Linked DNA regions of Planctellipticum variicoloris. The protein of the gene in region 1 interacts with the protein of each later gene in a pairwise test. Links are inferred from orthologs where the notes say so. Each region holds a gene or a part of one and is shown on either strand. Other genes may lie near its edges. The genes, in order: SH412_RS05975 and dnaE.

Region 1 (11,493 bases):
CATTCTGCGCCATCCCGCCTCGGGGAAGGAGAAGGAGCTGGCCGGCGGCCAGCTCCTGACCACCAACAACCAGATGGAAATGCTGGCGGTCATCCGCGGACTGGAATCACTGAAATCCCGTTCCGACGTCGAAGTCGTCACCGACAGTTCCTACGTCGCGCAGGGTTGCACCGAGTGGATGAAGGGCTGGAAAGCCAACGGCTGGCGCCGACGGGAAGGAAAGGCGTTCAAGCCGGTCAAGAATTGCGAGCTGTGGCAGCAGCTCGACGAACTGCTGACAAAGCACAAAGTTCGTTTTACGCACGTCCGCGGACACGCGGGTCATCCCGAGAACGAGCGTTGCGACGAGCTCGCAGTGGCGGCGGCGCTCGCGATCATGAATGGAGATGGGGAATAGGGATTCATTGCGGCCTGCTGATTGAGAAGCTGGCCCGCCAAGCTCCCATGGACGTCGATCCCCCATCGATTTGACCTGGCCCCCGCTCGCGGGCGACAATCCCTCCGGCCCCGTCTGAGTACGACATCCGCGGAGGGACGTGTCCGATGCCATCGATCGCCCGACGACTCATTGCGCCGACAATCGGCCTGCTCCTGCTGCATGCTGTTCCCGCGCTGGCCGCGGAGCAGACTCCAAAGCCGAATATCATCTTCATCCTTGCCGACGATCTCGGCTACGGCGATCTCGGCTGCTACGGCCAGACGCTGATTCAGACGCCGCGTCTCGACCGCATGGCCCGCGAGGGAATGCGATTCACCGACTTCTACGCGGGAGCAACGGTTTGCGCACCATCCCGCAGCGTCCTGATGACGGGTCAACACACCGGTCACACCCGCGTCCGCGGCAATGCGCCTCGCACAAACCGCGCGCCGCAGACTCTGCTGCCGGAGGATGTGACCGTCGCGGAACGGCTCCACGATCTGGGATACCGTACCAGCCTCGTCGGAAAATGGGGGCTGGGAGAGGTCGGCGACACCGGCCATCCCAACCGGCAGGGCTTTGACGAATTCTTTGGCTTCCTCGACCAGCAGCACGCCCACAACCACTTCCCGGATCATCTCTGGCGCGGCGAGACGCGCGTCCCGCTGCAGAATGTCATCGTTCCGATCGGAGACAGCGGGGCGGGCTATGCGACGACGCGCGTGGAGTACGCGGGCGATCTGTTCGCTGCGGAGGCGCTCAAGTTCGTCGAGGCCAACAGCCAGCGCCCGTTCTTCCTGTATCTGGCTCTGACCGTGCCGCATGCCAACAACGAGCGGACGCGGGAACTGAAGGACGGCCAGGAAGTCCCCGATTACGGCCCCTACGCCGACCGCGACTGGAGCAGTCCGCTCAAGGGCCAGGCGGCGATGATCACCCGGATGGATGCGGACGTCGGCCGGCTGCTGGATCGCGTGAAAGAACTGAGGATCGACGACAAAACGCTCGTGCTCTTCAGTTCCGACAACGGTCCCCATAAAGAGGGCGGCCAGGATCCTACGTTCTTCAATCCCAACGGCCCCGTTCGCGGCTACAAGCGCGACTTGACGGACGGCGGCGTCCGCGTGCCGCTGATCGCCCGCTGGCCCGGCCATGTGCCGGCCGGAAAAGAGTCGAAATTCGTCGGCTACTTCGGCGACCTCTTTCCGACGTTCGTCGAAATTGCCGGTGGAACGCCGCCGCAGAATCTCGATGGAATCAGCTTCGCCCCCGAATTGCTGGGGCGTTCTGCAGAGCAGAAGCAGCACGAGTATCTGTACTGGGAATTCTACGAAGGAGGTTCTTTGCAAGCGGTCCGCTTCGGCGACTGGAAAGTCATTCGCAAGCCATTCGGGACCGGCCCGGCGCAGGTTTACAACCTCGCCAGCGACCTCGGCGAAGAGCACGATCTGGCGAAAGACCAGCCTGAGATTGCCGCGCAGGGCGTGAAGTTCATGGACGAGGCGCACGTCACATCGCCGCTCTGGCCGGCCCCAAAGCCGAAGAATGCCGGTCGGTAGTCCACGCTCTCGGACAAGAAGAAGTTTTCGCCGCGAAGGAGCCGAGAAGAGAACGCGGGAGGTATGGGATTTCAGCAGTCCAACCGACCTGCCCCGTCGGAAAATGTGAGCGAGACAGAGCCCCGCAGCAGACGATGCTGCGGGGCTCATTTCATCTGGCTTGCAGGTCATTGCGCCGAATGGCTGGCGGCTGTTACCTGCAGCAGCAGCGTTTCCACAGCGGCCACACTTTCCTCGACAGAGTAGGCCTGTTCGACGCGGTGGCGAGCCGTCGGGACATACGACTGCCAGGCGTCGGGATGGGCGATGCAGTCGGCAATGGCGTCGGCCAGGGCGTGGCTGTCGCCTGGGGAGACCAGGCGGCCGCAACGGCCGTCGTCGAGGATCTCGCGCGGGCCGCTGGGGCAGTCGGTCGAGAGGACGGGAGTGCGGCAGGCCATTGCCTCCAGCAGCACGTTGGGCAGGCCTTCCGAGAGTGAAGCGAGCACCAGTAACCGACTGGCGCGGTAGAGCGGGAAGGGGTTCGATTGAAACCCTTCCCAGACGACGTGATCGGTCAATTCCAGGTCGGCGGCGAGCGTTTGAAGCTCCGGCACATCGGGCCCCTGGCCGACGACGTGCCATTGGATCTGACGGAGACCGCCCTGGTGGACGAGGTCCGCCAGCGCCTGCAGAACGAAGCGGTGTCCCTTGTTCTCGTCGATGCGGCCGACGGTGACGAAGTGCCAGCGGTCGGCGGGCCAGTCGGGGGTGAATTCGGCCGCACGGCGCTCGACTTCTAGGAGGTCGATGCCGTTGGGAATCACGGCGATCTGGTCGGGAGTCAGGTCCAGAATCTCGACCAGTCTCTGGCGGAGTCCGGCGGAGTTGGCGGTGACGCGGCTGGCGGTGGCGAAGGCGCGTCGGGCCAGCTTGCGCCAGAGGCTGGGCCACTGGCGGCCGTAGAGGGCCAGCTCGGTTGCGGGGTCGGCGACGCAGGCGGAGATGCGGGGAGTCGGTCGGAGTCGACAGGCGGCGGCCGTGTCGAGCGTCATCAGAAACGTGCGGTCATAGATGACATCGATCCGCTCGGCGTGCAGCAGGCGCGCCATCTGCCGGGCGCGAACGACGCGACCGAGCCGGAACCGCTGCGCGAGCCGTCCGACAATGGAGCGGACGAATGCATCCCAGGGGGCATAGATCGGGACGTCTGCGGGCACGAGATTCAGCAGTTCGCCCTTGCGGTAGCAGAGCCACAGCAGGGGTTGGAACTTCGTCCGGTCGAGCCGCTGGAGCAGGGTGAGAAGCTGGCGTTCGGCGCCGCCGCCCCCCATTGTGCCGATGGCGAAGAGGACGCGGAGTGGGCGGGGCGGACACTGCCCGTTCGCCTGGAGACCGAGATCAAGATCCAATGAGGTCGACTTCAATCAAGCCTCTCATAGCGGAAGTTAACGACGATTGGCGCGTGACGCGCGTTCCTCAAGAACCATGATTTGACGACGCGAGCTCTCAGGGTTTTCGCCCGACGTAGACCAGCCCCGTTTCCGGCAGCAATGGAATCACGGAGGAGATCAGTTTTCTCCACAGGCGTTTGATCAGCGGGACCGGTTGCGTTTGAATGTTTCCCCAGGCGATCGGCCGTGACAGGAGCGTCTGGAACCCGGCCCGCTCCATCGTGTCCTGCAGCAGCGTGTCGGTCCAGACGCGTCGATGCTGCCACCGATGAAACACGCAGCCGCACTCAGGACAGCAGACCTTGGCGGCATCGTAGTCTTCCCGATTGGGTGTCGTAATCACCACGTGCCCCCCCTGTTCGAGCAGTCGAAGGACTTCGTCGAGCGTAGTCGCCAGTTCGGCGTCGTCGAGATGCTCGACGACCTCGGTCATGACGATGAGGTCAAAGTCCGCAGCATGGAATGGGGTCGGGAATGTGGTGATGTGCTGCAGATCCGGGCGGGGAACTGCGTTCTGCAGTCGCTGCGAAGCCGACGCGACGCTTGCGGGTGAAAAATCGACGCCGACCAGCCGACAGTTGGAACTGACGAAGGGGAGGCAGGCCGCGAGAAGATCACCGACGCCGCAGCTCAGATCGAGAAATGCCCGGACGCGCCGGAAACCGATCGTATCGTCGATGAATCTGGCCACGGCCGGTCCCGCCTGAGCACCGAAGTACATGGACGTGACCGAGCGGTTGGTCGCGTAAAAATCCCAGAGACGGGTGACCTTTTCGGAGGTCCACTCGATTTCGTGTCGTTGAAATTCGGTCATGCAGGATTACCAGATCGAGGGGGCCGGAAGGTTCACGATGATGCCGCAGTCGGCGGATGGTCGGCGGTCCGCACGACAGACCATTCCAGATCGGGGCGGACAGCGCCGGGCCATTCGCCGGTCGTGGGCAGTTTGCGCTCGATATCGTGAACGTCGAAGGTCAGCACGCCGTCCACGTCGACCTGTGGAGACAGGTCGACAGCGAGCATGATCCGCAACTGGTGCGTGCCGTTATTGAGCAGGTGGCCTGGAATCCGGACGTTGGCCGCAAGTCGTCCCGGGGGGAGGTTTTCGGGTACTGAGCCTGTATTAAAAATACAAATGCCCTGCAAATTGGACAGATAGAGGGCGACATTCGAGTGTCCCCCGGCCTTGAGCTTGTCGTACTCGATCTGAATATCAAAGGTGGTTCCGACGTCCAGCGGCCGGTCGATCGTCCCGCCCTGAGGAATCAACCGGATCGCCCTCAGCCGGACCAGGTGATTGCCGGGGGCGGCGTCTGCGGTCCAGGTCCGTTCGGACTGGCGGACTTCGCCGGCGGAGAGGAAGCGGCGAATGACTTCGCCGGGGGGGCCGTTGTCGACCAGCCGCCCCTGTTCCAGCAGGATCGCGCGGGTGCAGAGGCCGCTGACGGCGGTCATGTTGTGACTGACGAAGAGGACAGTCCGCCCGGATCGGGAAACATCTTCCATTTTGCCGAGGCACTTGCGTTGAAAGGCGTAGTCGCCGACGGCGAGGACTTCGTCGACGAGCAGGATTTCGGGATCGAGATGCGCGGCGACGGCGAAGGCGAGTCGGACGTACATGCCGCTCGAATAGCGCTTCACGGGGGTGTCGAGAAAGGCCGCGATTTCCGCGAAGGCGACGATTTCGTCGAGTCGGCTGCGAATCTGGGCGCGGGTCATTCCCAGGATGGCGCCGTTGAGGAAGATGTTTTCGCGGCCGGTCAACTCGGGATGAAAGCCGGTGCCGACTTCGAGCAGGCTGCCGACGCGCCCGCGCATGCCGACGCGGCCCGAAGTGGGTCGGGTGATGCGGGAGAGGATCTTGAGCAGCGTGCTTTTGCCGGCGCCGTTGCGGCCGATGACTCCGACGACTTCGCCCGGGCGGACGTCGAACGAGACGTCCGAGAGGGCCCAGAATTCGGGGGAATCGGCGGTTGGCGAGCGATCGCGAGTCCAGGACCAGCGGACGGCCCCCAGGGCGGCGTCCCAGAGTCGTTCGGAGAATCGCAGGTACGAGGAGGCCGTCCCGCGACGGAAGCGTTTGGAAACCTGGTCAACGCTGAGCACCGGTGGCTGCATGGGGTTCAGATCCGGTCCGCAATCCAGCGTTCGACGCGTCGGAGGTAGGCCAGTCCGGCGATCAGCACCGCCAGCGTGACGAGTGCCGTAACGGGCAGGAGCTTCCAGTCCGGGCCGGATACGCCGGGGTGGACGACGATCGACCAGCGGCAACCTTCGATGGCGGCGGCGAGGGGGTTGAGCCCCCAGAGCCAGCGCCAGCGTTCCGGGACGAGGGCGTCGGTCTGATAGACGACCGGCGCGGCAAAGAACCCGAGCTGCAGCAGAAAGGGGATCACGTAGCCGATGTCGCGATAGAGGGCGTTGAGGGCGGCGGCCCACAGGCTGCCGGCCAGAGCCGCGAGAATTGCGAGGCTGAGGAATGCGGGCAGGAGCAGCAGGCGAGCGGAGGGCGAGACGTTGAAGGCGATCATGAGCGGAATCAGGACGAGCAGGGCGATCAGAAAATCGACCAGAGCGCAGACCACCGTGGCGGCTGGCAGCAGCAGGCGCGGGAAGTAGACTTTGGTCACCAGATCGCGATTGCCGACCAGCGAGGCGCTCCCTTCACGGACGGAGTAGGCGAACAGTTGCCAGACCAGCATGCCGATGTAGGCGAGGAGTCCGTACGGCGCGCCTTCGGCGGCGGGGCGGCGGCCGAGCCAGCCGAAGAGGACGACGAAGACGAGCATGGTCGCCACCGGCTGCAGGATGGCCCAGGCGATGCCGACGACCGCCTGGCGGTAGCGGACCTTGAGGTCGCGGACGGCGAAGACCAGCAGCAGCTCGCGGTAGTTCCACAGCTCGCGGAAGTCGACGATGCGCCAGCCGGGATCGGGACCGAACCACGCCATCCCGGCGAGCGGTGGTGGGGACTCCGACGCTGCCGCTGTTGCGCTGCCAGTCATGCTGTTTCGAGAGACCCTCTGAAGGGAGATCAGCCGCGCCTGACAAGGCGCTTGAGGACTTCAACGCCTTTGGCGAGTGTATCGTCTTCCGCGGCGAACGACACGCGGAAGTGGGTGTCGTGCTGGCTGAAGACGTTGCCGGGGATGATCAGCAGTTCGTTGCGGATCGCCTCGGCGACGAATTCGCTGCCCGTTCCCCACGGGGCTTTGATGAACAGATAGAACGCTCCGCTGGCGCCCTGGATGTCGTAGAGTCCGCCGAGTTCGCGGAGCATCATGTCGCGCTTGCGGTGGTACTCGGCGACGCGGTCGGAGATATCGGTTTTCAATGCGGCGAGGCCGGCCCACTGGACGGGTTGCGGGGCGCAGACGAACGTGAACTGCTGCAGCTTGATCATCTGCTGAATGATATGAGCGGGTCCGTGGGCCCAGCCGAGACGGAGGCCGGTCATGGAGTGCGATTTGCTGAACCCGTCGATCACGATGGTCTGATCGTTCCAGCGGGCGGGGCTGACGAAGGGGCGGTCGTAGCAGAAGACGCGGTAGATCTCGTCGCTGATCAGGGCGACGTCCTGTTCCTTCGCCAGCAGGGCGAGCCCCTTCAACTCCTCTTCCGTGGCGACGTAGCCGGTGGGGTTGCAGGGGCTGTTGCAGAGAATGACTTTCGTCCGCGGCGTGATCGCCTCGCGGACTTTGTTGAGGTCGATGCGGAAGTCCGGGTAGGTGTCGATCAGCTTGACCGTGCCGCCCGCGAGGGTTGTCAGGTGTTTGTACATCACGAACCAGGGGTCGAAGCAGATCACTTCGTCGCCGGGGTTCACGAGGGTCGACAGCGCCAGCATCAGCCCGCCGCTGGTTCCACTGGTGACGAAAATCTGCCGGTCGGAATGGTCGTATTCCTGGGCGACCTGAGCCTGGAGCGCCTCCAGCAGGGGCTTGATTCCCTGGGTCTGGCTGTAGACGTTCCTGCCGGCCTGGACGGCGTCGCAGAGGGCCTGTTTGACCTCCGCAGGAGTGTCAAAGTGCGGCTGGCCGATGCTCAGATTGATCGGGCTCTGCATATTGGCCGCAAGGTCGAACACTTTGCGGATGCCGGACGCATCGATCTTATGCATCCGGTCAGCAATCCAACGGTCGCTCATGGTCTCAGGTCTCGACGGAAATCAGGCAGTTGCGGCAATCTTAGCTGCGCCCGCGGCGGCAGTCACCCGATAGAGACCAGCTTCAGGCATTCGGCGAGGACTTCGAGCGGCAAACCGACGACGTTTGAGAGGCTCCCTTCGACGCGGGAGACGAAGACGCTGCCGGCTCCCTGGATCGCGTAGCCCCCCGCTTTCCCCCGGGACTCTGCGGTCTGCAGATACCAGTCGAGCCAGCGATCGACGTCCGAGCGAAATTCCACGCGTGTTTCCACGACGCGGCGGATCGGAAGGTTATGGCCGATTCGAAGGTCGAGCGCTGTCGCGGCGATGTGCCAGCGACCGGCGTAATACCGGCGGAACCAGTCCCGGACTGTGGTCTGCCATTCGTCCGTCTCGGGCGGCTGTTCCAGAACGTGCGGCCGCTGGGTTTCGGGATCGGTCGCGATGATCGTGGTGTCCGCCGCGACTACGATACATTTGTCGAAACGCTCGCCCAGTTGCCTGACGACCTGGTCGGCCTTGGTCGATGCGATTTCCTGAAGTCGCGATCGAATGGCGTCGAGGTCGCTCAGCTCGGCGAAACCGGCCTCCCGCGAAGTCGGCGGCGGGAGGACTTCGATCGATTCGGGGGGGACGAGCAGGCTCAGCAACTCCCGGCGGCGGGGAGACCGCGAGGCGAGGATGTAGCGGTGAGAAGGAGCCATCGCAGGACTTTCCGGAAGTGATCTCAAAACAGTGCGGGGTGGCTGGGGCTGGACCGAAGGGAAGCCCCGGTCCGGAGGTTGATTCGCGAGAACAACCGGGGCATCACGAAAACGCTCCTGCCCCGGCCACCCATGCCGTGCCAGTTACGAAAATCACCTCGAATACCGTCGCGAATTCTACTCCGCGTGACGGACGCCGGGGGATCGAGACAGGAATTTGGGGGGAGGGGGGCCATCGCTGCAGTCCGCAGTCGGCGGCGGGAGTTCGTCAGCGCTGAGCTGCAGGCTGGCGGGCATGTTCTCCGGGCGATCCTCGACCCGGCGGATCTCGGCCCCGATCGCGTTCAACTTCCGTTCGAGCCGATCGTAGCCGCGGTCGAGGTGATAAATTCGACGGACGACGGTTTCGCCTTCGGCGGCCAAGGCGGCGAGAACCAGCGCGGCGCTGGCCCGCAGGTCGGAAGCCATCACCGAGGTCCCGCTGAGTTGCGGCACGCCCTGCAGGATCGCGCTGGCCCCTTCCCGGCGGATGCTCGCCCCCAGCCGCATCAGCTCCGGGATGTGGAGGAAGCGATCCGGAAAGACCTTGTCGGTGACGATGCTGATCCCCTGGGCGACTGCCAGCAGGGCCGTGAACTGGGCCTGGACGTCGGTGGGAATGCCGGGGTATGGGAGCGCCGTGATATCGGCCGGCCGCAACGGCCCGGGCCGGGAAATTCGCAGGCAGTCCGGAGCGAACTCCAGCTCGGCGCCCGTGGCAGTCAGCACGTCGAGGACCCCGGCGAGATGTTCGCGACAGACGTTGGTGAGCCGTAGCGAGCCGCCAGTGATGGCGGCGGCCATGAGGAGCGTGGCGGCCTCGATGCGATCGGGGATGACGGTGTGTTCGCCGCCGTGAAGACGTTCGACCCCTTCGATGGTGAGCACCGGAGTTCCGAGCCCCTGGATGCGGGCTCCGAGGCCGTTGAGGAAGTTGCCGACGTCGATGACTTCGGGCTCGCAGGCGGCGGCGGAAATGGTCGTCACCCCCTCGGCGAAGACCGCGGCGGACATGACGTTGCAGGTGCCGGTGACGGTGCTGCCGAACGGACCTCCCAGGTAAATCTGAGCGCCGCGGAGCCGCTCGGCGCGGGCGAAGACATAGCCCCGTTCGATGGAAATCTCGGCCCCGAGGGCGCGGAGCCCCTTCAGATGCAGGTCGATGGGGCGGTGACCGATATTGCAGCCCCCCGGCAGCGAGACGCAGGCTCGCTTGCGTCGCCCGAGCAGCGGGCCCAGCACGCAGACGCTGGCACGCATGCGGCGGACCAGTTCGTAGTCGGCGAGGCAGGGATCGTGGCTGAGGGTCTCCAGCTCGATTCGTCCGGAACCGTCCTGAATGACGGACATTCCCAGGGATTCAAGGACGCGGGCCAGCGTAGTCACATCCACGAGATCGGGGACGTTATGGAGGACGACGGGGCCGTCCGCGGCGAGGGCAGCCGCCATGATCGGCAGGGCCGCGTTTTTCGCCCCGCTGACGGCGAGCGTTCCCCGCAGGGGCATTCCCCCGCGAATCACGAGCATGTCCATCCCTGGACCTCCACGATGCGGTTGGTGTGCTCTCGCCGGAACTCCGTCCGGCCCCGTCGGCGTTACCGTTTGCCTTTCCGATTGTTCGGATCGCGCGCGTCGGCTGCCGACTTCTTCGCGAGGGTCTGTTCCGCCCGGTCGACGGCCCGAGCGGCCTCCTGAAGATCCCGCTGGTGCTTCTCAACGGTCTGGCGGGCCTGGGCGACGTCGCGTCTGGCGGATTCGAAGGTCCGCTCCGCAGCCTGCCAGGCTGGCGAGCGGGCCGTTTCCCGCTGGACATTGGCGAGTTGTTTCCGCACGACCTCCTCGGCCTCGTCGACTGCTCTCTGGTGGATCTGCGTTCGACTGTCGCGGGCCAGCGATTCGCGTTCGAGGCGATTGAGGGCGGCGGTCAGACGCGCCAGTTCCGCTCGATCAGCCGCGACGCCGGACGGTCGCAGGGATTCCAGCCGCGTCCGCTCGCGATCCAAAGCCGCCTGAGCGTCGAGGATTGCGGCCGTTCGCCGCGCCTCCTGAAGGACCGGCCGGGAGGCGGCGTCGAGCTGCGCCTGTGCCGCTTTGAGAGCGCTTCGAGAAGTTGTCAGGCCCAGGCGGTCAGCGTTGTCGTTCTCCAGCCGCTCGCCGGTTTTCTGCAGTTCCGCGGCGGCGCGGCGTTGCTGCTGCTCGGCCTGATTCAGGGCCTGCTCGGCGTCGCGGACAGCCTTCGCGGCGGCGCGCTGCCGGTCTTGAGCGGCATGGACTTCCTTGCGGGCTTCCTTGACTGCGGCATTCTCGCGTTGCTCGTCATTTTTCTGGGCTTTCGACGGTGCGCCAAGGGCCGGCGCGGCCAGAAAGGCCAGTGCGATTGCGATGCACCAAGTCTGTCGCTGATTGTTCATCCTGCGTTCCCGCCAGGGGAATCCGATTGGCCGTCGTCCGGATCGACCGGTTGAGCCTGCCTCGAAGTATCGCTCCGGCGGTCGCACCCGGTCAACACGGGCTTGACCGTCGACCTCCCGTCGTCGCCTCGCTCACAGAAACACCGAGCCCGCATCCTCGTCAGACGCGGGCTCGGGAAATCGACAACCTCCCGGGCAGCGTTCAACCCGCGGCGGCCAACTCCAGCGAATCGCTTTCCTCTTCCGCTCCGAGCGGAAGGGGGAGATCTTCGTCGGCATTCGTCTGCACGAAGCCCCGAAGGTGGTCGGCCCGCGTGTGGTGCTGGAGCTTCTTGAGCGCCTTGGACTCGATCTGCCGGATCCGTTCGCGAGTCACGTTGAAGATCCGCCCGGTTTCTTCCAGCGTGTAGCTGTAGCCGTCGCCCAGGCCGTAACGGAGCCGGATGATTTCCCGTTCGCGATAGGTCAGGCTGCGGAGGACATGCTCGATCTTGCCCCGCAGCATTTCGTGCATGGCGGACTCGGCGGGGCTCTTGTCCCGCGTGTCTTCGAGGAAGTCGCCGAAGCTGCTGTCCTCGCTCTCGCCGACGGGCGTGTCCAGGCTGACCGGATGTCGCCAGGTTTTCATGATCCGTTCGGTGTCTTCGATCGACATCCCGACGGCTTCGGCGAGTTCCTCCATGCTCGGCTCGCGGCCGGTCGCCTGGCGGATGGCTTCGCTCTTGGCCTTGAGCTGCGAGATGCTCTGGAACATGTGGACCGGAATGCGGATCGTGCGGGCG
Region 2 (12,726 bases), 1.5 Mb from region 1 along the record:
ATGCTTGCCGCCGAAGCAGCCCAGATCAGCGTAGCCAAGGTCGTCGGCAAAGACGATCACGACTTTGGGCGGTCGGGCATCCGCCGCGAAACAGACGCCAGAAACGGTCAGGCAGGCGACCGCCAGACAATGTCTCGCAAACGCAGAAAGAGCCATCGGGGAACATTCCTGCTCGGGGGAGGCAGCATCAAGAAGTGTTCACGATTCTCGCGGTCGGGCAGGGCGGGGTCAAACGGAATGCGGTCTCGGGAAAGATTCGGCCTTGGGGCGACGGACGCAGGGCATTACGATCGACGTTTCCTTCGGCGGGCCATCTCCATGCCACACGTCGCCTTCGTCCCCCTGATCGGCTTCCGCATCGTCAACCCCCGGTTGCTGGAGCTGGGACTGACGCTGCCGGGACTTGCTGCGCGGGGGAATGCGCTCTCGGAACTCCCGGCCCTCGGACTCCTGACGCTCGCCGGCCTCCTGCCGGACGACTGGACCGCCAGCTACCATGCAGCCCCGGCCGTCACTGACGCATTGATTGCGGAGATCATCGCCACGCAGCCCGCACTGGTCGCCGTCTCGGCCCTCACCGCTTCCGTCCCGGAAGCGTACCGGCTGAGTGACCGGTTGCGGACCGGCGGCTGCCGCACGGTCCTCGGCGGACTCCACGCAACCGCCTGTCCGGACGAAGCCGGACGGCATTTCGACGCCGTCGTCGTGGGCGATGGCGAGCCGGTCTGGCCTGCGCTCCTGACCGACGCGGCACGCGACCGGCTCCGGCCACAGTACTACGCTTCCGACTGGAAATTCCCCGAAACCAGCCCGATCCCCCGCTGGTCGCTGATTCCCGGCGGCCGACTGGCCCGCTATACCCTGCAGACCCAGCGCGGCTGCCCGCTGGCCTGCTCCTTCTGCGCCGCCAGCCGGCTGCTCGGTCGCTACCGCGAGAAGCCGGTCGCGCAGGTCCGCCGGGAATTGACCGCGATCCGCGAACACACCGGTCCGCACCGGCCGCTGCTGGAACTGGCCGACGACAACACGTTCGCCGGGCCGACACCACGGTTCGATCTGCTGGAAACTCTCGCAGACTCCGGGCTGCCGTACTTCACCGAAAACGACTGGCGGCTCGGCGAACGGCCGGAGCTCCTCGCGCGGCTGGCCCGCTCGGGCTGCCGACAGGTGCTGATCGGCGTCGAATCGCTCGTTTTCCGCTATCCCGGCATGGGAGGCAAGCAAGCCGAGTTTGACCGCATCTGCCGGGCGATTGACGCCATCCAGCAGGCCGGGGTCAGCGTCAACGCCTGCTTCATCGTTGGAGCCGACGGCGAAACCCGCCAGTCGCTCGACCGGCTGGCCCAGTTCCTCGAAACCGCCGACTTCGCCGACGTCCAGGTAACGCTGCAGACGCCTTTCCCCGGCACGGCCCTCTATCGGCAACTGCAGCGTCAGGGACGCCTCCGGCGGGACCAGGGCTGGTCCGCGTACACGCTGTTCGACGTCACTTATCAACCCGACGCGATGACTGTCCCCGAGCTCGAAACGGGCTTCCTGGAGGTCCTGCAGCGAGTCTACGCGGACGGCCCCTCCCGCCAGCGACAGAGACTGCGCAACCAGATCTGGCGGATTGCCCGTCCGCGGAATCCACGCGAAGAAAGCTCCGTATGACGCTCCACACGCTGGTTCGATTTCTGCTGCTGCGGAAGGACGCGATTGAGACGGTCGCCCGCAGCCAAGGCGCTCTGCTGCTCGGCGTCCTGTTCGTCTTCGGAGCCGCTCTCGCGCGAGAATACGACCGCTCCGATCTCGCCGCCGAGCCGATCCACCTGTTCCTGCCGCTGCTGGCTTCACTGGCCAGTTCGTTCCTGCTGTGGGGTTTGCTCTGGAACATCAATTATTCCAAACGCCTGCCGTGGAACTGTCCCAGCTATGCAGACTTTCTCCGCTGTTTCTGGATGACCGCCCCGCTGGCGTGGATCTATGCCATTCCCGTGGAACGTTTCCTGGACGAAGGGAATGCGGTCGAAGCGAATTTCTGGATGCTGGGGATCGTGGCTCTCTGGCGCGTGGTCGTCATCATCCGCGTGATTCAGGTTCTGTGGAGCGTCCCCACCTGGATCGCCGCGGCCATCGTGCTGACCTACAGCGACGCGGTCATCATCGCCGCAAACCTTTTCTCCCCCTGGCCCATCTTTGACATCATGTCGGGAAACCGACTGTCCGCCGCCGAAAGTCGCCTGATTGGAGCCCGGCTGCTGATCGGCGCCGTCTCCTTCCTCGCCGCGCCGATTCTGCTCATCATGTTCACGACGGCCTGTGCCACAGCCTGGCCGGCGAATGAGCGACAGACGTCCCGCCCAGAGCGAGTCAAGCTGCCGCTGTGGGTCCTCTCGATCGTTTTGCTCATCATCGGCGGCTGGCTGCTGACGATCGGCCAGTCCGCCCAACAGCGTGCGACGGTCATGGCTCATGACATCCAGGCCGGCCGCTATCGGGAAGCCCTCGAATTTCAATCGAGCCACGTTTCCGGCGACTTCCCGCCCCATTGGAACCCGCCGCCGTACCCGGGCTACCGCAACGAAGACATCGTCCCGCTGGCGCGGCTTGTCGCAACGATCCCTGAATTGCAGGTTCCGGACTGGGTCCGCGATTTCTGGTCGCGCCGGCTGCTGCGAAACTTCAACGCGGCCTACCTGGCCGACAGCGTCTGGCAGAGGTTATCGGCGGAAGAACTCGATCGCATGCTGACTGTGCTGGAATCCATTCCGGCGCTCGAACAGGAATCGATCCTGCGTCCGCACTGGGAGCCGAACTGGACCGAAGGACCGAATGGCGGCAACTGGCCACTTCGGAAACGGTTTTCCGAATTCTTTCGCGCCCTGCATGCCCATCGACAGTCGAACGGCGACTCCGACTCGAGCCAACCCGCCGATGCCCTTCAGCCGGAGTCGTCGAAATCCGCCCCCCAACAACTACCGCCCCACGCTCCCCCCCGACCGACTCGCCGTGCGCGGTTCCGCCATGAACTTCAGGTTCCCGTCCCCCAGCGCATCGCTCAGCTCGGTCCGCAGCTCCCGCGTACAACTCACCTTCTGCTCCAGCGGCTTCTGCGCGATGAACCGGATCCGGGCCGAGGGCTGCGCGTCCTCGGCGGTATCCACGAAGAGCACCACCTCCGTCCGCCCGGGGTGCTTGTTCAGAATGTCCCGCACGCGGTTGACGACGCGCGTGTCGTGGACCCCCTTCTGAAACTTGATCGCCACCTGCCGCGTGAAGTCCCGCTCGACTTCTTCCAGCGTCCACATCGAATCGACGACGACGTTCGGCTCCCGGCTCCGCTTGTCGACTTTTCCCTTCAGGAACCGCACCGCGTCCTGTTCGACCTTTTCCCCCAGCCGGGCGAAGTCTTCCGGCCACATGATGCAGCGGACCACGCCGCTCGGATCTTCGAAGTCGAAGTTCACGTACTTGGAATGCCCGTTCCGGCTCGGCTTCTTCGTCGTCGCCTTCTTGATCGCGGAAATCATCCCCCCCAGCACGACTTCGGACCCGTCATCGAGTTCGACGAGCTCGCGCGCGGCGTGCGTCGCGTACGACCGGAGCTGGTCCGCCAGCTCGGTCAGCGGGTGACTGGTCAGGTAGAAGCCGAGCGTCTCCTTTTCGTACTGCAGCTTCTCGCGCTGCGACCACTCGGGGACGTCGGGCAGGGCGGTCATCACCGCCGCCGCGGCTTCCTCGGGGGTCGCTTCGTCGTCATCGCCGCCGAACAGGTTCTTCTGCCCCCGCGCCTTGTCCTTATGCCGCGACTGCGACGCCTGCACCGCCCGCTCGACGACCGTGATCAACTGCGACCGCCGGCCGCCGAGGCAGTCGAGCGCCCCCGCCTTCACCAGCAGTTCCAGCACAGACTTGTTGAGGGCTTTCGGGTCGATCCGTTCCGCCAGATCAAAGATGCTGGTGAACGGCCCGTTTGCGGTCCGCTCTTCGACGATGGCGTGCAATGCCGCCTCGCCCACGCCTTTCAGAGCGCCGAGACCGAACGTCAGCTTGTCCCCCAGCACACCGAACTCGACCTCGCTGTGGTTGATATCCGGCGGAAGGATTTCGATCTTCATCCGCCGGCAGTCATCGACGTGCTCGGAGATCCGGTCGGTGTCTTCCATTTCGCAGGAGAGCAGGGCGGCCATGAACTCGGCCGGATAGTGCGCCTTCAGATATGCCGTCTGATAGGCCACCGCCCCGTACGCCGTCGAGTGCGACTTGTTGAAGCCATACCCGGCGAACTTTTCGATCATGCCGAACAGCTCAATGGCGGTCTGCTCGGCCAGGCCGTTCGCGGCGGAGCCTTCCAGGAACTGCGCCCGGTACTTGGCGATCGTCTCCAGCTTCTTTTTGCTGATCGCCTTGATGCACTGATACGACTGCGACAGCTCGATCCCGCCGAGGCGGTTGAGAATCCGCATGACCTGTTCCTGGTAGACCATGACCCCGTAGGTCTCGTCCAGGATGCTGTCCATGATCGGGTGGACGCGGGGCAGCGGCTGCCGGCCGTGTTTGACGTCCACGTAGGTCATCACCATGCCGCCTTCGAGCGGACCGGGCCGGTAGAGGGCCGAGGTGGCGATGATGTCGAGGAAGCTGTCGGGCTTCATCTTCGTCAGCAGGTCGCGCATCCCGCCCGACTCAAGCTGGAAGATCCCCTTCGTTTCCCCTCGCTGCAGCAGGGCGAACGTCTCCTTGTCGTCGATCGGCAGCTTGACGGGGTCGATCTCCACGCCGCGGTGCTTCCGGACGTTGATCACCGCCTTGTCGAGGATCGTCAGGTTCCGCAGGCCCAGAAAGTCCATTTTCAGGAAGCCGGCTTTTTCGACCGTCGGCCCGTCCCACTGCGTCACGACGTCGGTCTTGCCCGAGATCGTCTGCAATGGCACGTAGTCGCCGATCGGCCGGTCGGCCACCACCACGCCGGCCGCGTGCGTTCCCGCACTGCGCGCCAGCCCTTCGAGCTGAATCGCCATGTCGAGCAGTTCGCGGATCTGCGGATCCCCCTCGTACTGCTCCTTCAGCTCGGCGCTCTTTTCGAGAGCCTCCTTCAGCTCGATATTCAGCTCTTCCGGGATCATTTTCGCGACGGCGTCGACGCGGGGGAGGGGGATCGACAGTGCGCGGCCGACGTCCCGAATCGCCGCCTTGGCCTTCAGCGTGCCGAACGTACCGATCTGCGAGACGTTCGCTTCGCCGTATTTCTGCTTGGTGTAGTCGATGACCGCCTGCCGGCGATCGCGGCAGAAGTCGATATCGATATCGGGGGGTTCCGTCCGGCTTTCGTCGAGAAATCGCTCGAACAGCAGGTCGTACTGCAGCGGGCAGACGTGGCTGAGCCCCAGCACGTAGGCCACCAGCGCCCCGCACGCCGAACCGCGCGCGCTGCAGGGAATGCCCTGATCCATCGCGAAGCGGACGAAGTCCCAGACGATCAAGAAGTAGCTGGGGTAACCCATTTTCTGGATGACGCCGAGTTCGCGGTCGAGCCGGGCGCGGTGTTCGTCAGTGATGTTTTCCTTGCCGTACCGCCACTCCATCCCCTTTTCGCAGAGGAGCCGCAGGTAATCGACGTCGCTCAGCTCGTCCGGGCACTGGAAGACCGGGTAGTACCGTTCCTTGCCGAGCTTGATGTCGACCCGGTCGGCGATCTCCTGCGACCGGGCGACCGCGTCTTCGAAGCCCGGAAACGCCGCGTACATTTCGTCGGGGGTGCGGACGAAGAGCTGATCGCTGTCCATCCGCATGCGGTTCAGGTCGCTCCGTTCGGACTTGGTGTTCACGCACAGCAGCACGTCCTGCACCGCCGCGTCTTCCCGGTTCAGGTAGTGGGCGTCGTTGGTCGCGACCAGCGGGAGTCCCATCCGGTTGGCCAGGTCGACCGTCCGGTCCATGCACTCCTTCTGAATCTGAAAGCCGGCGTTCTGGATCTCCATGTAAAAGCGGTCGCCGAAGACGTCGACGTACCACTTCGTCAGCTTCTCGGCGGCCTCCCAGTCGTCGGCGAGCAGGTAGTGCGACAGCTCGCCCGCCGCGCAGCCCGACAGGCAGATGATCCCCTCGCTGTGACCGGCGAGCAGCTCCTTGTCGATGCGGGGCTTGTAGTAGAAGCCTTCGAGGAAGGACTTGGACGACATCGTGATCAGGTTGCGGAACCCGGTCAGATTCATCGCCAGCAGCGTCAGGTGATAGCTGGCCTCCTTGACCTTGCTGGCCCCCTTTTTGTCGAACCGGGAACCGGGCGCGATGTAGGCCTCCAGCCCGATGATCGGGTTCAGCCCGCTCCCCTTGCAGGCGTTGTAGAACTCCAGCGAGCCGTACAGGTTGCCGTGGTCGGTGATCGCCACGGAGTTCATCCCCGACCCTTTGACCTTCTTGACGAGGTCTTCGCGATCGCTGTCTGAGATGCGCGTCGCCCCGTCGAGCAGGCTGAAGTGCGTATGGCAGTGGAGGTGGGCGAAGGGACGCGCGTCCGTCATGATATCACTTCCGTGTGTCGGCAGAAGGGGGCAGTTGATGACCCGATTCTACCGTCCCGCGGCGTGACCTCAACCGCGGGGAAAAAACGAATTGTTTCCCGCGAATTCTCCCTTGCAAATCGGGTGACCGGGGCAGGAGCATCCTCGCGATGCCCCGGTCTTATCGCGCGTGAGTCGCCTGAACCGGGATTCCACTCTGTTCAGGTCGTGGTATGGTGTGTCGACAGGCTGCTTTTCTCCCGGAGGACGCGATGTCCACCTCGACGCTGATGACCGCCGAGCAACTGTTCGAACTCTCGCCCCGCCTTCCACGGGCCGAGCTGATCGAGGGGGAACTGCGAGAAATGACTCCCAGCGGAGCAGAACACGGACTGGTGAGCCTGGAATTGATGGCGGAATTGCGAGATTTCCTGAAGCGGAATCCCGCCGGCCGTGCCTTTGCCGAAGTCGGATTTGTGATCCGCCGCGAGCCCGACACGGTGCTGGTTCCGGACGGTGCGTTCATTTCGAGCGAGAGTCTGGCGCAGACCGGCGTTCCCAGCTCGTTCTACAACGGCGCCCCCGATCTGGTGCTGGAAGTGATCTCTCCCACGGATCGCCCGAAACAGTACGAGGAGAAGGCCCGGATCTGGCTCGCTGCTGGAGCACGTCTGGTCTGGCTGATTCATCCGAGAAAACGTACGGCAGTGATCTATCGACCGGGTCTCGATTCCGTCACGATTTCCGCCAACGACGATCTGACTGGCGAAGACGTCGTGCCGGGGTTTCGGTGTCGGTTGGGGGATGTGCTTTCGTAATGTGAACTGCCGACGGAGTTCAGTCGATGTGCTTCGAGACTGCGTCTGCAGTTCGGTGATTCACTTTATTCGCAGCGTTTGCCTCGTGTTATGCTGGCAGGGTAAGCCGCAATTTCCCCCGGAGGACGAGATGTCCACCTCGACGCTGATGACCGCCGAGCAACTGTTCGAACTCTCGCCAGACCTGATGCGGGCAGACCTGATTGAGGGCAAACTTCACGAGTATCCGTATTACGGCTGTCGAGACGGACTCCTCGCCGGCGAAATCGCTTTTCGTCTGGCGGAATTCGCCGATGCAAACAACCTGGGGAGAGTCGGCGGCAGTGGCGGTGGATTCATCCTCCAGCGAAACCCCGATACCGTTCTGACTCCAGCGGCAGTGTTTCTCTCGACGGAACTGCTCGCCCGAACCGGCATCCCGACATTTTTCTTTCCGGGTCCGCCGGATCTCGTCGTCGAGATCGTCGCTCCAGACGACGGTTCAAAGGATTTCCAGCGAAACATCAAACTGTGGCTGGCGGCCGGAACGAAATTGGTCTGGCTGGTCGACGGTACCCAGCGAAGGGCAATCATCTATCGCACCGGCCGATCGCCAATTACGCTTTCGGAGGAAGAGTATCTCGCTGGAGAAGACGTTGTACCGGGTTTCCGCTGCCGGCTCGCGGATGTGTTTGAGTGACACGATCCAAGCGGCATATCCATCGCTGCAGTTAACGCGACGATGCCAAACGCTGCTCACCCGCTCGCTCTTAGACGCGATCCTGCGGCGCTGCGCAATCAGCGTCAGCGGCGTTGCAAACAGGCCCTCGCTGTTCACTCCAGTGACAGAACATCCAACGAAGAGACTTCACGTCACTTTGAATCCAGGCCGCTGCAATCACCGTCCAGCACCGAGGAAGTCGCGTTGATAGGCTCAGCCACACGGGCGAAGTAGGGAGACGGAGTTGCATCCTCCCCAAATAGCTCCCTCTGGGGATCAACGCGGAGCACTTCATCGACTTCGGGATCGGATGTGATAGTCGCCTGTGACGTCTGAAGGCGCAGTTGGAGATTGAAGGTTCGTTGGTGCGCCTTCCGCAAGACAGTCTGATAAACCATCGGAATAATATGAGTGTTCTCACCGTACTCAGCAGATTCCAAGCCATCTTCGAGCGTCGCACCGAGAACGTAGGCGACAATTTCTGTTGAATGCTGGACTCGTCCGGCCTTGCGAATCTCCTTTGCGTAATTGCGAGCCTGATCGGCCTCGTTCTGTGAAACGCAAAACCCACCCTTCTTCAATTCGAGAATTGCGACTTTTCGAATTCCAGCGACCTCGCCGGCAGAATCGTAGGCGTCGGCACAGTAGGCGCCTATAGAAATCTCGGGCAGTACGACAAAATCGGGCCTTCGTTTAGGTGGCTTGTAGTTGGCTCCACCCAAAAACCTGCCGATCACCTCGGCAAGTCCACGATTGGATCGGAAGTCCACGGCTTCGTACTCAGGCCCAAAGATCCACAAGCCGCGTTCGAACAGCGGCTGAAGATCATGAAGTTCGTCCGCATGCGGATTCTCGACGAGGCGATCCATTCGTTCGATGAGCTTCAGCCGCCGATCAAGTTCGTTCAGAACGATCTCCGCGTTGCTTGCCGTCCACTGCTGCATCAGTGAATTCCACGTATCAAGATCGTCCGACGAACAAGATGCGAGTTGCGTAAGCAGGTCGTATCCAGCCCGGCTTTGCTCGAGTTTCGCCAACACTTGCACAGTGCGGCTTAGGTCCCGATCAGAAATCGTTGGACACTTTTCCTGAACCTCATCAATGAACTGCCCAATCGTCCTTTTCGAAATCGAGGGCAGATCTCCCATCAAATTGCGGCTGTTCTCGATTGCATTCTTCTTCCGTTCCTTCCGTGTTGTCGACAACTGCGACTGAATCTCCTTAATGACGTAGCTGTGCACCGCGCCATGAACCGCATTGGTCTTCTGATTTGCGTGAAACCCCGACCAATCGGCTTTGATGTCGACACCCGGCGTTAAGAAATTGGCGGTAACGATGAAGCTGAACTTCTTCGCGTGCTCGGTACGACCGTCAAGGTAAGCACCCTCTTCATCAAGTCTATCCCAGTTCGGCTCTCCCACGCGGCGCTGGTTGACCCACCATGTGATTCCCCGGAGTCGCGAGCTTCGATAATGCTCAATTGAATCAATGAAATGGACCAAAATCGTCCCGAAGTTCTCCACTTCGATCTCTGTCGTTCTGACCCCGTCGAGCGACGTCAACTCAACCTGCTGCTGATTGACCTTGATGACGAGCGACGGGTCTACGATGAACTTTGATCCAATCAATTGCCTCAGTTCGTCCAAGTCCAGCAGGCGACGGTCTATTTGAGCCGAAATCGTCGTGCCGTTCCTCTTACTCTTAGATTCCTTCAGGAGAGTAATCTCGAACGGCATCGTTCCCGTGGCTGCAAGTCCCACCCGCGCCAACAGACAGTTTCCATCCTTTGTTGTCTCAATATCGTACGAATCGGCGAAACAAAACGGGGCGTGCCGTCCTTTGCCGCTTCGTCCGAAAGCGGTTCTTCGGATCCCCCGCACTCCTTTAGGAAACACTACCTCGGTTCCCTGCTCCATAGCACGGTCATAGCAGAGGGTCCTCCATCTGCGCTCGAACTCGATTCTCGTCATGCCGATCCCGTTATCGGTGATCGAGAATTTTCGGCCTAGCTCGTCGGGCCAATGAATCTCAATTTGCGTGGAACCTGCGTCGTACGAGTTTGCAATTAGCTCAAGTATCGCCGTGCGAGGTTCCGAGATGATTTGCCCCGCGTGGTCCTGCAAGAAGCGATCCGCGAATGCGAATGGCTCAGCTCCAAACAATCCGGGTTGAGTGGCTTTGGCGTTGGCCATCTCGAATTCCTCTTCACTCTGGAATCGAACGCAGGTCTTGGGCAACTTCTGGATGTTTACATGTCGACGGCAACGCTCGAATCCTACAGTAACGCAGGTACAGACGGCAATCACGAGCTAACTCAGCAGCTCTGGAGAACTTGATCCGCCCTCAACTCAACTGCACAAACTCCTTCCGGTGGGTCGAGCCGGCCGCCTGGGCTTCCATCTCGATGTCCGGCACCACCCGGTGCGAAGCCGTCAAACGCCAGGCTTCCAGGGAGGGGCCGGCCGTCAGACCGACGAGCAGCAGGACGGCTTCGACGACTCCGGCCGTCGCCAGCGGGGCGGGGTTGCCCGGCCACCAGACCATCGCGCCGCCCGCCGACGCCAGGACCACGACCATGATCGGCGCGAGCAGAATCTGGTCGTAGCTGGGGATGATCCAGCGGCCCGTGAACATCCGGCCGAAGAGCGTCAGCGGCGGACGACGGCCGTAGATGTAGATGGCGATCCGCCGGATCACGATGACCATCATCGTCCAGAAGATTCCCTTGGACATCAGGAACTGTGCGAAGCCCAGATTGAGCGGGTTGGCGAAGCGATTCCCGCCGAGCTGCATTTCGACGAAGAGCATGCCGGCCACCCAGAACAGCCAGCCGCCCAGCAGGCTGAGACAGATGGCGTCGAAACGTGGTATCCGCAGCCGCGGCGACACCGGCGCCATCTGGTTCCAGGGCCAGCCGATCAGCTCGGTCACTTTCCGCTCCTGGGCCTCTTTCATCGAGCGCGCATCGCCATGCGCGACCCAGGCCGGTCCCGACCACGGAAAGCGGGCCAGCGTGACCTGGGCTGCGAGGATGGCAATCACAGTCACCGCAAGGGCTGCCAGCAGGCTTTCCACCGGTCGCGCGCACAGCACCAGCGGAATCCCCAGCACAGCCGCCACGAAATAGGCCCAGCCGCAGGCTCCCGTCCGCCACGTCGCGACGGCAATTCCCGCCGAGTAAGTCACCAGGAATGTCAGAGGCAAAGCATGCGGCGAGAACACTCCGCCGAACTGCTGCAAGCTGATCATCACTCCCAGGAGTGAGAGGTCCTGCGGGACGAGATGCACCGGTCCAAAGGGCAGGGGACGAGGCCAGCGCCAGGGGGTCCGCATCAGCCACTCGCGGTAGTCGGGTAACAGCATCGGGTGAAACGCCGCCACGCGATAGCCCGCATAGATGATTGCCATGGCAACCAGAATTCCGTCCCGGAGCTGGCCGATCGGGAGCCCCACCGGACCGAAACGACGGGCCTGCACTTCCTGCCACACATGAATGGATTCAATCAGCCCCAGGGCTATGGTCGCCCCGACCAGATACGGCCACGGCGGCCAGACCTTGCTCAGCCACAGGCGGAACGCCAGAAACGCGTGCTGCAGGATCATCGCGGCAGGTCCCGGAAGTAGGCGTCGAGCTGTTCCAGCGATTGCGGATGGAGCAGCCGGGCCAGGACTTCGTCGAGCGGGCCGTTGACGCCGAGCTGTCTTCGCAAGCCCATCGGCGAGCCGTCCGCGATCACGGCGCCCTGCTTCAGGATGATGATCCGGTCGGCCAGCTCGTCGAGCAGTTCGGGGACCGGCGTGGTCATGATCACGGTCTTCTTTTCGTGAACCACGCGATGCCGCAGGATGTGCTTCAGGACGAGAATTCCGCTCGGATCGAGTCCGCCGCCGAACGGTTCGTCGAGCAGCAGAGTGGGGGCTTCAGTGGCCAGGACGCCGGCCAGGGCGGTCTTTTTCTGCTGGCCGTTCGAATAGGAACGGATCGGCGAATCGGCAATGGCCTTGATTTCGAAGACTTCCAGCAGCCGGTCGACGTGCTCCATCAGCCGGTCGTCATCGACGCCATAGAGGCGACCGACCGCCAGCAGATACTCGCGTCCCGTTCGGCTGCCCGGCAGCCACGGGCGATCGGGGAGATAGACCGCCTGCCGACGGATGGCCAGTTCGTCATCGACGCTCGCCCGCCGGCGAAGTCCGCCGATCAAGACGTGCCCTTTCTGAGGCGTGAGCGTCCCGGCGATGACCCCCAGCAGCGTCGACTTGCCCATGCCGTTCGGGCCGACGATCGCCACCACCTGCCCCGGCGGAATCTCCAGCGAGAGATCCTTCAGGATCGGCCGGACGCCGTAGTGCTGGGTGATGTTCTGCAGCTCGATCATGCAGGCCTCGTGAAACGTCCGAACGGACTGCGCCGGGATCTGGATCACAAAAATGGTATCGCGTTCCATCCCGGCGTGACACCCGCCCGCCGTCGAACGGGTACTCATTCACTGAGCCGGTCAACGCAGATTGACCCTGCATGACCAGGCGGTCGATAATGATTGAGGCGGGCCGGACAGAGGCGCAGAAACGGCGGGACGGATTCGACCGATGGGACGGAAGATACTTCATCTGCGACGGCCTGACGCCCGGCGGCTGGCCTGGATTCTGGGGACAACGCTGGCGCTCGGGGTATACGTCGGCTGGCGGAGCTGGTCCGCGACGGCGCTCAGCGGAGCCGACG

What was found.
Region 2: the proteins of SH412_RS05975 (region 1) and dnaE interact in binary tests that used the Escherichia coli proteins (3 or more experiments, as listed by UniProt). The link is inferred for Planctellipticum variicoloris from one-to-one orthologs.

What each region holds. Positions count from the first base shown.
Region 1 is NZ_CP130886.1:1,518,108-1,529,600, reverse strand. The notes cover bases 5,502-8,319. They hold SH412_RS05975 (pyridoxal phosphate-dependent aminotransferase), read right to left. Parts: upstream 7,558-8,319; coding sequence 6,445-7,557; downstream 5,502-6,444. Other genes in these bases: SH412_RS05970 (Maf family protein), read right to left, coding at 7,620-8,261; SH412_RS05980 (ABC transporter permease), read right to left, coding at 5,534-6,415; SH412_RS05985 (ABC transporter ATP-binding protein), read right to left, coding at 5,502-5,528. In the rest of the region: rnhA (ribonuclease HI), read left to right, coding at 1-397; SH412_RS06000 (arylsulfatase), read left to right, coding at 544-1,977; SH412_RS05995 (glycosyltransferase), read right to left, coding at 2,145-3,368; SH412_RS05990 (class I SAM-dependent methyltransferase), read right to left, coding at 3,466-4,224; more of SH412_RS05985, read right to left, coding at 4,257-5,501; murA (UDP-N-acetylglucosamine 1-carboxyvinyltransferase), read right to left, coding at 8,439-9,833; SH412_RS05960 (coiled-coil domain-containing protein), read right to left, coding at 9,896-10,711; SH412_RS05955 (sigma-70 family RNA polymerase sigma factor), read right to left, coding at 10,914-11,493. UniProt on the Escherichia coli protein: Shows aminotransferase activity with methionine and histidine as substrates, and to a lesser extent also with phenylalanine.
Region 2 is NZ_CP130886.1:2,997,932-3,010,657, forward strand. The notes cover bases 2,758-6,808. They hold dnaE (DNA polymerase III subunit alpha), read right to left. Parts: upstream 6,507-6,808; coding sequence 2,958-6,506; downstream 2,758-2,957. Other genes in these bases: SH412_RS11655 (Uma2 family endonuclease), read left to right, coding at 6,758-6,808. In the rest of the region: SH412_RS11635 (sulfatase family protein), read right to left, coding at 1-156; SH412_RS11640 (B12-binding domain-containing radical SAM protein), read left to right, coding at 319-1,653; SH412_RS11645 (hypothetical protein), read right to left, coding at 1,833-2,507; more of SH412_RS11655, read left to right, coding at 6,809-7,303; SH412_RS11660 (Uma2 family endonuclease), read left to right, coding at 7,434-7,982; SH412_RS11665 (ATP-binding protein), read right to left, coding at 8,156-10,195; SH412_RS11670 (hypothetical protein), read right to left, coding at 10,347-11,606; SH412_RS11675 (ABC transporter ATP-binding protein), read right to left, coding at 11,603-12,490; SH412_RS11680 (hypothetical protein), read left to right, coding at 12,594-12,726. UniProt on the Escherichia coli protein: DNA polymerase III is a complex, multichain enzyme responsible for most of the replicative synthesis in bacteria. This DNA polymerase also exhibits 3' to 5' exonuclease activity. The alpha chain is the DNA polymerase catalytic subunit.